DNA from 2 places in the uncultured Ligilactobacillus sp. genome. Region 2 is predicted to be linked to the other one. Evidence: riboswitches for the same ligand, from Rfam matches in the RefSeq annotation. Region 2 holds a riboswitch; the other holds the start of a gene.
The links. A riboswitch is a leader RNA that binds a small molecule or an ion and turns the genes downstream of it on or off. The one in region 2 is predicted to bind preQ1.
Positions count from the first base shown of each region.

Region 1: another riboswitch for preQ1. It lies ahead of Q9Q35_RS08700 (nucleoside hydrolase); the one in region 2 lies ahead of Q9Q35_RS01160 (QueT transporter family protein).

Region 1 covers NZ_CAQLEL010000119.1:38,724-43,000, forward strand. Annotated here, with positions in the region: gene nadE (ammonia-dependent NAD(+) synthetase) at 1-306, opposite strand, end outside; gene Q9Q35_RS08690 (nicotinate phosphoribosyltransferase) at 321-1,790, opposite strand; gene Q9Q35_RS08695 (WecB/TagA/CpsF family glycosyltransferase) at 1,935-2,669, shown strand; PreQ1 riboswitch class I at 2,748-2,792, shown strand; gene Q9Q35_RS08700 (nucleoside hydrolase) at 2,811-3,803, shown strand; gene Q9Q35_RS08705 (ECF transporter S component) at 3,803-4,277, shown strand, end outside.
Region 2 covers NZ_CAQLEL010000014.1:5,742-10,018, forward strand. Annotated here, with positions in the region: gene Q9Q35_RS01155 (GH25 family lysozyme) at 1-2,381, opposite strand, end outside; PreQ1 riboswitch class I at 2,514-2,561, shown strand; gene Q9Q35_RS01160 (QueT transporter family protein) at 2,568-3,056, shown strand; gene Q9Q35_RS01165 (DUF2829 domain-containing protein) at 3,070-3,297, shown strand; gene Q9Q35_RS01170 (3-oxoacyl-ACP reductase) at 3,297-4,061, shown strand; gene Q9Q35_RS01175 (DegV family protein) at 4,213-4,277, opposite strand, start outside.

The DNA of each region.
Region 1 (4,277 bases), on a different contig from region 2:
CATAAATTCGATCGCATCCAAAGCATCACTTTCATCGGCTTGAGTCCCATAAGGTAAGCGTACAGCGATAAATTTATAACTGTCATCACCTGTCTCTGCGCGCAATTCAGTGATCGCCATTTGACATAACTTACCACATAGTGTTGAGTCTTGCCCCCCAGAAATACCTAATACAAGTGTCTTTAAAAATGAATGCTTGTGTAGATAAGCTTTCATAAAATCGATCGAGCGTCTGATCTCAGCTTCAGGATCGATCGTTGGTTGAACTTTTAATTCCGTAATGATCTCTTGTTGTAATGTTCTCATTAACTTTGACCTTCTTACTTTTCAAGTTTTTGATTGATACTTTCGCGAACCTCTTTGATGATCTTCATCTTGTTGTCGTAACATTTTTGTGAAAGATCAACTGGATAATCTTGCGGGTTTAGATCACGCTTGTATTCTTCCCAAAGACTATCTAAATGCAATTTGGAATATTCTTTGATCTCTTCTAAAGTCGGTAGCTCATAGACCAACTCACCTTCTTTGAAAATATCACGCAACAAAGGCCGCGCGTTAAAGTCAGTCACATCTTTATTGATATAGGTATATTGTGGATGGAACATATAAAGTGACTTTTCCTTGCGTGGATCTTCATCCCCGATCGTAATGTAATCACCTTCGGATTTACCATCGGTCTTTTTAGTGATCCGCCAGACTTGCTTACGTCCTGGGGTCGATACTTTTTCGGCATTGCTTGAGATCTTGATCGTATCCTCTAACACACCATTTTCATCCTCGATCGCTACCATCTTGTAGACCGCACCTAAAGCTGGTTGATCATAGGCCGTGATGAGCTTAGTTCCCACGCCCCAAACATCGATCTTAGCTCCTTGCATCTTCAAGTTGGTGATCGTCTTTTCATCTAGATCGTTTGAAGCATAGATCTTAGCGTCAGGAAAACCTGCTTCATCAAGTTGTTCACGGACACGTTTTGAAATATAAGCCATATCGCCAGAATCGATCCGTACCCCTAAGAAGTTGATCTGATCGCCTAGTTCTTTAGCCACTTTGATCGCATTAGGCACACCTGAACGTAAAGTGTCATAAGTATCAACTAAAAAGACACAATCTTTATGCGTTTTAGCATATGCCATAAAAGCATCATGGTCATTGCGGTAAGCTTGAACTAAAGCATGCGCATGTGTCCCACTAGCTGGGATCCCAAAGATCTTAGCTGCCCGCACATTGCTAGTCGCATCAAAGCCCCCGATATAGGCCGCACGCGTCCCCCACAAAGCTGCATCAAATTCTTGCGCGCGCCGTGTACCAAATTCAAGCAAGGCATCATCCCCACAAGCCGAACGGACACGAGCTGCTTTGGTTGCGATCAAAGTTTGATAATTAACAATGTTCAAGATCGCCGTTTCGACTAATTGGCAATCTACTAATGGGCCTTCCACTTGGATCAAAGGTTCATTGTTGAAGACGACTTCACCTTCAACGACTGAACGGATCGTCGCTTTAAATTTAAAATTGCGGAGATATTCGATAAAATCATCCGGATAGTCGCCGATCTCTTTTAAGTAGGCGAGATCATGTTCAGTAAAGCGCAAATTTTGAATATAATCAACAATGCGCTCTAACCCTGCAAATATTGCATACCCATTTTGAAACGGCAGCTTACGAAAATAAACTTCAAAGATCGCCTTACGCTCTGCCAGACCTTGACGCCAATATGTCTGCATCATATTGATCTGATAAGCATCAGTATGCAAGGTATAACTGTCGTCTGGATATAATTTAACCATTTCTTTCCTCTTCATTAATCAATTGTTTTTCCGAAAAATTTTTAGCGGATTTGACTACATGTGTTTAATTTTATCACTTTTGAGCCAAAACACCAATCCAACTGCTATAATAATAGCAAACCCTTAAAGTAAACGAGGTATATCATGCAAAATAATTTTGATACGGTCAATGTTTTAGGGCTTGATTTCATCAAAGCATCTCAAACACAATTTTTAGACCAACTAAAACGCGACAGTCAAACTAAGGCAAGGCGTTTTGTCGTGACAGCTAACCCTGAGATCGTCTTAGCTGCTAAAAAAGATCAAAAATACGCTCAGACGCTAAAAAGTGCTGATTATATCACGGCCGATGGGATCGGCATCATCAAAGGAGCTAAGATCTTAGGTGATCCACTACCTGAGCGTGTGACTGGTTATGATACACTGCTCGCCTTGCTTTCTTTTGCCAATAAACATCACAAACGAGTCTTTTTCTTAGGGGCTAAACCTGCTGTCCTACAACAAGTTTTGACCAAAGTAGCTACAAACTATCCTGCCATAACGATCGCTGGAAGTTGTGATGGCTACTTTAAAGATGAGGCCAAAGTTGCTGAGCAGATCAAAAAAGCCGAGCCTGACTTTGTTTTTGTCGCTTTAGGTTTTCCCAAACAAGAGTTTTTTATCGCTAAATATCAAGACCTTGCATCTGCTATCTGGATGGGCGTTGGTGGAAGTTTTGATGTTTTATCTGGTCAAACAAAGCGCGCACCTAAATGGTGGATCGACCATCACCTCGAATGGGCCTATCGCTTATTAAAAGAGCCGAGTCGCTTCATTCGGATGCTTGCCTTACCCAAATATCTCTTATTAATCTATCGCAAAAAATATTTTAAACATTGATCTTTAAAGTCGTTAGCTGTTGTTTAACGGCTTATTTTTTTCTATAATGGAAAGTGCATTTATAAAAATCAAGGATAACTTGGACTGGTTCGTAAACTTCCCAGGATAAAAAACCAAGAATCTCATAAGGAGGTAGGAAATATGAATGCAACTCTTCGAAAAAAAGTCATTATCGACTGTGACCCTGGTATCGATGATAGTCTAGCTTTGATGCTAGCCCTTGCATCACCTGAGCTTGAAGTCCTCGGGATCACCACTGTCGCCGGTAATGTCCCTTCAGATCTAGGTGCTAAAAATGCACTCAAAATTTTAGCTCATTGCCATCAATTAGCGATCCCAGTCTATTGCGGTGCAGACAAGCCTTTAAAGCGTAACTATGTCAGTGCCCAAGATACCCATGGAAATGATGGTTTAGGTCAAAGTAAACTACCTGAAGTACATAAAAATTATCACCCAAATGCTTGTGAATTTATCAATGATACGCTCAGACGAGAACAAAATGTAACACTCATCGCACTTGGTCCTTTGACCAATATCGCTTTAGCCCATCAAAAAGATCCGAAGTCTTGGAAAAATTGCTCACGTTTCGTGTCGATGGGGGGAAATTTCAAGAGCTTTGGAAATTGTTCTCCTGTAGCTGAATATAATTATTGGTGTGATCCTGATGCTGCTGCTTATTGTTTTGAGCACTTACCTATCAAGATCGAAATGATCGGTCTTGATGTTACCCGCAAAATGCTTTTCACACCCAACATGCTTGAGTTGATCTACCAAAATGCACCTAAAGAAGCTGAATTCATTCAAAGGCTCACGCGCTTTTATTTTGATTTTCATTGGCAATATGAAAAAGTCATCGGTTGTGTCATAAATGATCCTTTAGCTGTCCTCTATACGATCTTCCCTGAGCTTTGCGTTGGTTTTGACGCCAATACTCAAATCGTTACTTCAGGGATCGCACTTGGGCAAAGCATCGTTGATGAGAAAAATTTCTGGCATCGTTCACCTAATAGTCACGTCTTGGTAAAGGTCGATGCCTTAAAAGCGATGCAACTCTTTTTGGCGCGGACTTGTGGTCTCGATCCTAAAATGCTAGCACAGATCTTACCACAGATAACTGAGCTGGAGGAAAAATAATGCTAGAAAAAATGACACCAAAAACTTTGACTCTCTGCGCTTTCGGGATCGCTTTAAATATCGTTGGCAGTGACCTAGCTTTATTTTTACATCTACCGCTTTATCTTGATACCTTAGGAACAATGCTTTGTGCCGCCTTGCTTGGTCCTATTTTAGGGATGCTTGTCGGAGCAAGTACAGCACTTTTTGTCGGATTGACCACCGATGTTTTTTCTTTATATTATTCCCCGATCCAATTATTGATCGGGGCGATCGTTGGTCTGCTTTTCAAATATCTCCATTCGCCTAAAAACTGGCAGATCTTAGGTACAGCTGGATTGATCTCTTTACCTGGGACCTTGACGAGTACAGTGATCACTTACTTCTTATTCAATGGTATCACTAGTTCAGGTTCTAGTATGTTGGTCCAACTCTTAAGTGGTTTGGGACTACAAAAAGCTTTAGCGATCTTTTTAGTTCAGCTAGGAACTGATT
Region 2 (4,277 bases):
TGCCAACCATAGAGCATCCAACCGTCGTAATTATAGTAAACCGTTTTTTCCTTACCATTTTCCATTACTTTTTGGAAACCACGTTGCATTTGACCTTTATCATTGAATAAATACCAATGTCCATTGATATAACGTTCGCCGGTCATCATTGCACCGTTGAATGTGTCAAAATAATATGGAACGTCATCGATCCCTTGCCAACCGTAAAGCATCCAACCGTCATAGTTATAGTAAACCGTTTTTTCTTTACCATTTTCCATTACTTTTTGGAAACCACGTTGCATTTGACCTTTATCATTGAATAAATACCAATGTCCATTGATATAACGTTCACCAGTCATCATTGCACCAGTTGATTTATCAAAATAGTATGGAACATTATCAATTCCCTGCCAACCATAGAGACGCCAACCGTCATAGTTATAGTAAACCGTCTTTTCTTTACCATTTTCCATTACTTTTTGGAAACCACGCTGCATTTGACCTTTATCATTGAATAAATACCAATGTCCGTTAAGATAACGTTCGCCGGTCATCATTGCACCGTTGAATGTGTCAAAATAATATGGAACATTATCGATCCCTTGCCATCCATAAAGCATCCAACCATCTTGGTTATAGTAAACCGTCTTATCGTCACCATAAGCTTTAAGGTTTTGGAAGCCACGTTGCATTGCACCATTGTTATCAAACAAATACCAGTGTCCATTGATCTTTTGCTGGCCTGTGACCATCGCACCGTTGAATGTATCAAAATAACGTGTAGCATTATTCACCCATTGCCAACCGTATTGCATTCGGCCATTGTTGGCATAGTAGACTGTCTTATTTTGCTCTGGGATCTGTACAAGTCCTGTTTTCATGGCACCATCAGTAGTATCAAAGTTATACCAGTAACCATCTATCTTTTGTTGCCCATATTGCATTTGACCGTTATTGGCATAATAAACAGTCTTATCCTGACCATATGGAGTTAAGCTTTGGAAGCCATACTGCATGGCACCTGTAACTTGATCAAATAAATACCAATGTCCATCTATCTCCTGTTGTCCATATTGCATTTGACCAACAGCATTATAGTAAACTACCTTATTTTGATCAGTTATCGGTTGAATACCTGTTAGATATTGACCCGTTTTTTGATCGATCAAATACCAGTGTCCATCTTTAAAAACTTGTTGAGTAACAGGTTTCTCAGCTGTATCCGATTTTGAGAATAAACCATTAAAATCGATCGAAAGATCTAATGCCCCCATATTTTCGCGCCCTGGCAAATAAGCAGTTGATGAAAATTGCCAAGCACCGTATCCTAAGTTCCGCCATTCATTTTCATAATAACCATTATTGATTGGTACAAAAGGATATTGTGACCACCAAGTCTTCGCTCGTCCAACAGTTGCGATCGCATCTTCATGGTAGGGATAGCCTCCACCTGTATAAACAGCATGATTATTAAATCCTGCTGTCGACAGAGCATTCCAAAAACTATTTAGATTGCCACTCACATCGTTACTATAGGTACTCTTATCTTCCATATCCGCAAAGATCAATGTATCTTGACCTAAGCCTAGATTTTCCATCGTATTTACTACATGTTGGCCTTCAGCATAACCCGTGGTAGCATCATTAAATCTCGCATAATGGTAGACAGACACTGTTAAGCCCGCATTTTTAGCATAATTTATTTGCTTAGTAGCTGCAGGATTCACATAACTTTGACCTTCTGTCAATTTAACAACAACAGCTTTGATCCCCAGTTGATTCAATTTATTGAAGTCATCTTGATTTAACCAAGATTGGTATGATGCTACGTCAATAGCATCTCCACGGGTATACTGACTATCCCCTATGTATATAGCATCCGGTGTTTGCATTTTAGTTGTAACTTTATTGACCTGAAGTCGCTGTTCTTGGGCATTTTCAGCCACATTTTCATTTACTTGCTTTTCATCAGTTTTCAATTGTAATTCTTGGGTAGTATTTGGATCAGCTACTGAATTATCCGCCGAATTTTCAACTTTATCCTGTACTTGATCAGTATCATTGACAGTGTCTGCCTGAGCTGTATCATTTAATCCAACTTGTGCTTGATCACTTGTATCAGAACTATCTTTTTGCACATCTTTTCGTTCAGATACATTCTGTTCTAGTTGTACAGCAGTCTGATCATTTTGCGTATTTGATATGTTACTACTATCCTTATCTGTGGCTACTTGCTGTGTATTTTGTGCTTCTACACTCACTTGATCGGCTTTAACGTTTTGTGTTGCATACATCCCTGTCGAGATCGCCATCATTGTCATACCAGAAGCTAGCCAAAGCTTTCGCTTATTCATTTTGCGATAACTGGCTAATACCCTTTTCTTCCGCCTGTACTCCATTTCTGTCACCCTTTCAGAAAATCAAAATCCTTTAATGAAAATAAACACTTTTAAACACTTCTTTATTATAGCAGTAAGACATGGAATTTTATATATCAAAGTTTGCATTTTTCATAAATTCTACCTATACTATCATTGGTGGTTCGCAAACATCCCACCGTAATAAAAAACTAGGAGAGACATTTTATGACAAAAACACATACTCGAACTATCCAGCTAGCTAAGGCTGGGATGGTCGCAGCTTTATATGTCGCTTTTACATTGATCAACCCATTGAGCTTTGGTGCTGTCCAACTGCGCTTTTCAGAATTGTTCAATAATTTGAGCGTTTTTAACAAGCGTTATATCTGGGCTGTAACTTTAGGCTGTGCGCTCGCTAATCTCCAATCGCCCTTAGGGATCATCGATGTGATCTTTGGTACTTTAGGGACTTTAGTGATGACTACTCTTAGCTACTGGGCAACACGCAAGATCAGTTTGGTGCCACTTAAGTTGACCATCTGTGTCATTATATGCTCACTGATGTCTTGGAGCGTAGCCTTAGAATTACACTATGTAAGTGACTTACCATTTTGGGCAACTTATCTTTCTGTCGGGATCGGCGAATTTATTTCAATGACTCTCGGTGCAATTTTAGTCTATTTCTTAAGCAAAGCGATCGATCTAACAGAATAACGAGGTATTTTAGATGACATTTGAAGAAGTATTACCCGCTTTAAAAGCTGGAAAAAAAGCCGTCCGGACTGTTGGTTGGGGGGCAAGTGAAGAATATATCTTTGTTGTTAAAGATGACACTTTAAACGGCGAAAAGATCAACCATTATCTTATGATCAAAACTAAAGAAGAACCATCACTTTCACAATTTATGCCAACTTCATGTGATGTTTTAGCGACTGATTGGGAATTGGTGGACTAATGACACATTATCCTAAATTAACTGGACAAGTTGTCGTTGGAACTGGCGTGGCTTCTGGGATCGGACTTGCTCAAGCTAAAGCATTTTTAGCGCAAGGTTGCACTTTTTTTGGCACAGATCTGGCTGAAAATATTGCTCTAACTGAGCTCAAACAGACCTATCCCACTAATTTTTTCTTTTATCCTTGTGATATCCGTGAAAAAATTGCTATCACACACTTGGTGGAATTTATTTTCGATCACACCGACCGTGTCGATATCTTACTCAACACGGCTGGGATCTTAGATGCTTATACACCTAGCCTAGAAACGACTGAAGAGCTTTGGGATAACATCTTTGACACGAATCTAAAGAGCATCTTTTTATTGACCAATGCGCTCTTACCGATGATGTTGGCTCAAAAACATGGCGTGATCATCAATATGGCTTCGATCGCTGGCTTGATCGCAGGTGGTGGCGGGGCAGCTTACACCGCCAGCAAACATGCGATCATCGGCTATACCAAGCAATTATCTTTTGACTACGCAGCCAAAGGTATTCGGGCCAACTGCATTGCCCCTGGAGCGATCAAGACCCCGATGAATCAAGCCGATTTTTTAGGCGATGCTACGATGGCAAAAGAAGTCGCCCAAAACACTCCGGCTAAACGTTGGGCTGAGCCTAGTGAAGTGGCTGAACTGAGTCTCTTTTTAGCCAGTCCAGTCGCCGATTATATCCACGGCTCAGTCATGCAGATCGATGGTGGCTGGAGCGTTGGTAAATAACTTTTAAGTCCCTCAGTGTCAGGGATTTTTTTGCAAAAACTATCAAAATATATATCTAGCTAGACCACAATGCAACAAAGGCCCACCACGATACGATCCATCGTGATGGGCCCTTATTATACATACGGCACTGACCGCATTGTTTCATTCATTAAGCATAGATCCAACTGACTAAAAGGCTCTTTTCGCCCACATGCGCTCTGATCGAAGGTTTGA